Regions from separate parts of the Streptomyces sp. NPDC051576 genome, predicted to be linked through region 2. Evidence: riboswitches for the same ligand, from Rfam matches in the RefSeq annotation. Region 2 holds a riboswitch; the other holds the start of a gene.

The links. Region 2 has a riboswitch for cyclic di-AMP ahead of AB0M63_RS09265 (M23 family metallopeptidase). Riboswitches for the same ligand answer to the same signal wherever they lie in the genome.
Positions count from the first base shown of each region.
Region 1: linked by a shared signal. The riboswitch ahead of AB0M63_RS09830 (M23 family metallopeptidase) and the one ahead of AB0M63_RS09265 (M23 family metallopeptidase) in region 2 are both predicted to bind cyclic di-AMP.

Region 1 covers NZ_JBFAZO010000003.1:21,618-23,998, forward strand. The annotation lists gene AB0M63_RS09825 (aldo/keto reductase) at 1-227, opposite strand, end outside; gene AB0M63_RS09830 (M23 family metallopeptidase) at 284-1,291, opposite strand; cyclic di-AMP (ydaO/yuaA leader) riboswitch at 1,303-1,459, opposite strand; gene AB0M63_RS09835 (PP2C family protein-serine/threonine phosphatase) at 1,693-2,381, opposite strand, start outside.
Region 2 covers NZ_JBFAZO010000002.1:813,879-816,259, reverse strand. The annotation lists gene AB0M63_RS09270 (pitrilysin family protein) at 1-735, shown strand, start outside; cyclic di-AMP (ydaO/yuaA leader) riboswitch at 940-1,104, shown strand; gene AB0M63_RS09265 (M23 family metallopeptidase) at 1,118-1,873, shown strand; gene AB0M63_RS09260 (GntR family transcriptional regulator) at 2,061-2,381, shown strand, end outside.

The DNA of each region.
Region 1 (2,381 bases), on a different contig from region 2:
GCCGCCAGCCACTTGCCGATGACCGTCTCGGACTCGCCGCCCTGGTTGCCCGCGGCGAACGCCGAATACGAGTCGGCGGTGTCGACGAAGTTGCCCCCGGCGGCCGTGTACGCGTCGAGTACGGCGAAGGAGGCCGCCTCGTCGGCGGTCCAGCCGAAGACGTTGCCGCCGAGGACGAGCGGGAAGATGTCGAGGTCGGACCGGCCCAGCTTGCGAAGAGAAGTCATGCTCTACGTCAACAGCCGGACCGGAACCCGATATTCCAGCAGGATCGCCGGGTGGCTCAGGGGTTGAGGCCCTTGCTGCGCAGCCAGGGCGCCGGGTCGCTGGCGGTCGCGGCGCCGTTGATGTGGACCTCAAGGTGGAGGTGCGGCCCGGTCACGTTGCCGGTGGCTCCGACGCGGCCGATGACGTCACCGGTGGCGACCTTCTGCCCGACGCTGACGTTGATCGAGGACTGGTGGCAGAACCACAGCTCGGTGCCGTCGTCGAGGGTGATGATCGTGCGGTAGCCGTAGGACCCGGCCCAGCCCGCCTCGGTGACCGTGCCGCTGTGGATGGCCTTGATCAGCGTGCCTGTGGGCGCCGCGAAGTCGAGCCCGGTGTGGTAGCCGGAGGACCACATGGTGCCGGCCTGACCGAAGGTGCCGGTGATCGTGTACGACCCGACCGGCAGGGTGTACTGCTTGGCCAGCTCGGCGAGCTTCGCGGCCTCGGCCTTCTTCTTGGCGGCGGCCTCCGCGGCCTCCTTCGCGTCCGCGGCCTTGGCGGCGGCGTCCTTCTCGGCCTTGGCCGCGGCGTCGTCGACCTGCTTGGCGACGGCTGCCTCGGCGGCGGCCTGCGACTTGCCGTCGACCTGGAGCTGCTGGAGCTCGGCCTGCTCCATGATCCGGTTGCGCAGCAGCTCACCCGCGTCCGAGGTGCCCTTGGCGGTCTCGGTGGAGGTCACGCCGACGCTGCTGAGCGCGGTCGCGGAACCCTTGGGGGTGCTGGAGGAGTCGTCCAGCAGATGCCCCACGGAGGGCAGGTCCGGCAGGGAGATCGAGACGGGCGGCTTGCCGGTGTTGGCGCTGGCCATCCCGCCGGCGCTCACGGCGGCTATGACACCGACACCCAGGACGGTGGAGCTGCGGGCGAATCCCCCGCCACCACGCTGCTTGGCGACACGGTGCTTGCCGCGGTTGGGGGGAACGGACTCCGCGCTGGGGTTCCACTCCTCCCAGGGGCCCTCGTCGGGGCGGTAACCGCCGTACACGAACGGGGCTTCTGGGGCAGCCTGGTTGGACGCCACGTGGGCGTGCTCCTTTCCTTCCTTCTCGCCTACCGGGTTAGCTGACGGGTTCGGAGCAGGAAGGTCTCCTACGCGCGTAAACCTGTCGTGTTCCCACGGCGGTCGACGAGCGATTCACCCCAAGTGGTGGTTCCCCGGTTCCCTTGCGGGATTCGGCGCGTGCGCACGGAGCCGTCTCTTGTGACGGCTGGGACGACCGCGCTGCGTTATCGAACGTTAATAGACCCGGGCACCCGATTCCAAGCTGTTCCGCTTGATCATTAACCTTTCCTTGCTGGACGAAGGGCCCACGACCGGCGAAAAACGGGCGAGTTGACCAAGTCTCAGAATTCCCACAGCTATTGACGGTATGTCAGTTGTTATGCGGAGGGCGCTCGCCCGATCACACCTGGTGACACCGTTCATGGATGGCGTACGGCGATCATCGCCATGTCGTCCGACATCCCGCCCCCGGAGTACCGGCGCACCTCCTTGGCGAGGATCCCGAGCAACGACTCGGGGCTGCGGAAGGTCCGTCCGGCCAGCCGCTCCCCGGGATCGAAGAAGACGCCGTGGCAGTCCCGGGCCTCGGACAGACCGTCGGTGTACACCAGCAGCGTGGCCCCGCCCGGGAACGGGAACTCCTGGGCGCGGTCGGGCCAGAACCCCAACTCGCCCATGCCGAGCGGCAGTGCGGGTTCCTTGACGAGCAGGGTTTCCACAGTGCCGTCCGCGTTCAGGAGCAGCGGCGGCGGGTGACCCCGGTCGACGATCCGTACGACGCCGTCGCCGTGCGGGAGTTCGGCGAGGACGGCCGTGGTGAACCCCTCGAACGCGTCGAGGCCGTCGCGCCGGGTGCCCTCGCGGGCCAGCGCCCGCTCCAGCCGCTGGGCGACCTCCTCCAGGGTGGTCTCCTGCTCGGCCGCCTCCCGGAACGCCCCGATCACCACGGCGACGGCGGCGACCGCGCCCATGCCCTTGCCGCGCACGTCGCCGACGATCAGCCGTACGCCGTGCGGGGTGTCCTGCACCGCGTACAGGTCGCCGCCGATGGACGCGCCCTCCTGGGCCGCCTCGTACCGTGCCGCGATCTCGAACCCGCCGATCCGCT
Region 2 (2,381 bases):
GGCATTGACCTGGACGCGCTGCTCGCCGACACCCTGGGCTCGTGGACGGGCTCCTCCGCCCAGCCGCGCCCCGTGCCCTCGGTGACCGCCGACGACACCGCGCGGGTCGTGATCGTGCACCGGCCCGGCGCCGTCCAGACGCAGTTGCTCATCGGACGGGTCGGATCCGACCGGCACGACCGCGTGTGGCCGGCCCAGGTGCTCGGCACGTACTGCCTCGGCGGCACCCTCACCTCCCGCCTGGACCGCGTCCTGCGCGAGGAGAAGGGCTACACCTACGGTGTGCGGGCATTCGGCCAGGTGCTGCGCTCGGCACCCGACGGCACCGGCATCTCGATGCTCGCCATCAGCGGCTCCGTGGACACCCCGAACACGGGTCCCGCGCTGGACGACCTGTGGACGGTGCTGCGCAAGCTCGCGGAGGGCGGACTCACCGACGCCGAGCGGGACATCGCCGTACAGAACCTCGTCGGGGTGGCGCCGCTCAAGTACGAGACCGCCGCGGCCGTGGCGAGCACCCTGGCCGACCAGGTCGAGCAGCACCTGCCCGACGACTACCAGGCGACGCTGTACCGGCAGCTCGCCGCGACCGGCACCGTAGAGGCCACCGCGGCGGTCGTGAACGCCTTCCCGGTGGACCGTCTGGTGACGGTCCTGGTCGGTGACGCGGAGCAGATCAAGGAGCCGGTTGCGGCTCTCGGCATCGGTGAAGTGACCGTCGTCCCGGCCGAGTAGGGAGCCGGGTAGCGGCACGCGCGCGTGTGGGGCCCTGGTGGCTGAGGCGTCACCAGGGCCCTCTCATGTCCGAATTGGGGGAGAGGTTGCCTGTCTGCCCTGTGGCATGCGCTACAAAAACCGTGATCCGTTTGGGGATTGAAAGTGGCCCCCCTTAGCGTCGGTCCGGCTGTCCGTCAGGCACCGCGCCGCACCAGCGGCACCGGACAGTCATCGCCGAGTCCCCGTACGGCGCGAGCCAGGGGAGCCGGGGACCCACATCAAGAGTCCCTGGGGTGAATCGGACGCCCGCGCACCGCGAGGGGGTCCGTAGGAGACCTTCCTGCTCCGAACCCGTCAGCTAACCCGGTAGGCGAGAAGGAAGGAAAGGACCAGCCACTTCATGGCGTTCACCCGCGCCACCGGGAAGCACCGTCGCCCGAGCCGGACCCACCGCACCACCGTTCGTGCCGCCAGTGTCGCGGCTCTCGCCACCTCCGGCGTCGTCGGCACCCTGGCCGCCGCCCCGGCGTTCGCCGCGGAGCCCGCCGCCGAACAGACCGGCCTCACCCCCGTCATCGCCATGGGCGACTCCGTGGCCGAGAAGATCGACGCCCAGGCCGCAGCCCAGAAGCAGGCCGCCGCCGAGCAGGCCGCCAAGGAGATCGCCCGGGCCAAGGCCGCCGCCCTGGCCAAGGCGGAGCGCGACGCCGCGGCACGCGCCGCCCGCGCGGCCGAGCGCAAGAAGCTCAACACCTTCGTCGCGCCGGTCTCCAACTCGTATGTCTCCACCGGCTACAAGACCGGCGGTTCCCTGTGGTCCTCCGGTGCCCACACGGGCATCGACTTCCACGCCTCGACCGGCACCTCCGTCCACGCGGTGGGCTCCGGCACCGTCGTCGAGGCCGGCTGGGGCGGCTCGTACGGCAACCAGGTCGTGATCAAGATGGCGGACGGCATGTACACCATGTACGGCCACCTGTCGTCCATCGGCGTCTCCGTCGGTCAGACGGTCACCCCGGGCCAGCAGATCGGCCTCTCCGGGGCGACCGGCAACGTCACCGGACCGCACCTCCACTTCGAGGCCCGCACGACCGCCGAGTACGGCTCCGACGTCGACCCCGTCGCCTACCTCCGCAAGCACGGCGTGAACGTCTGACGACGCACCACCGCACTTCCCGAAGCCCTGGCCCGCCGGCCGGGGCTTTCGGCGTTTGTGGACCCAGCCTGTCCAAAAAATATCCATGGATTCCGGCCCCCCGTCGGAAATTCCCGCTCATTGCAATAGAGTCACGGAACACACGTCAATCGTCGACGTTTCACGGGGATTAAGGCGGAGGTCGGACATGCGTATTCCGGCGCACTCGGTATGCACGGCGATCCGGGACGACATCGTCGCCGGTGTCTACGAGCGCGGCGGCCGGCTCACGGAGGAACTCCTCGCGCGCCGGTACGGCGTCTCGCGCGTCCCTGTGCGGGAGGCCCTGCGCACGCTGGAGGCCGAGGGGTTCGTGGTGACCCGGCGGCACGCGGGCGCGTGCGTCGCGGAACCGACCGAGCAGGAGGCCGCCGACCTGCTGGAGATGCGGATGCTGCTGGAGCCGCTCGGCGCCTCGCGGGCCGCCCAGCGGCGCACCGAGGCCCACCTCAAGGTGCTGCGCGGTCTC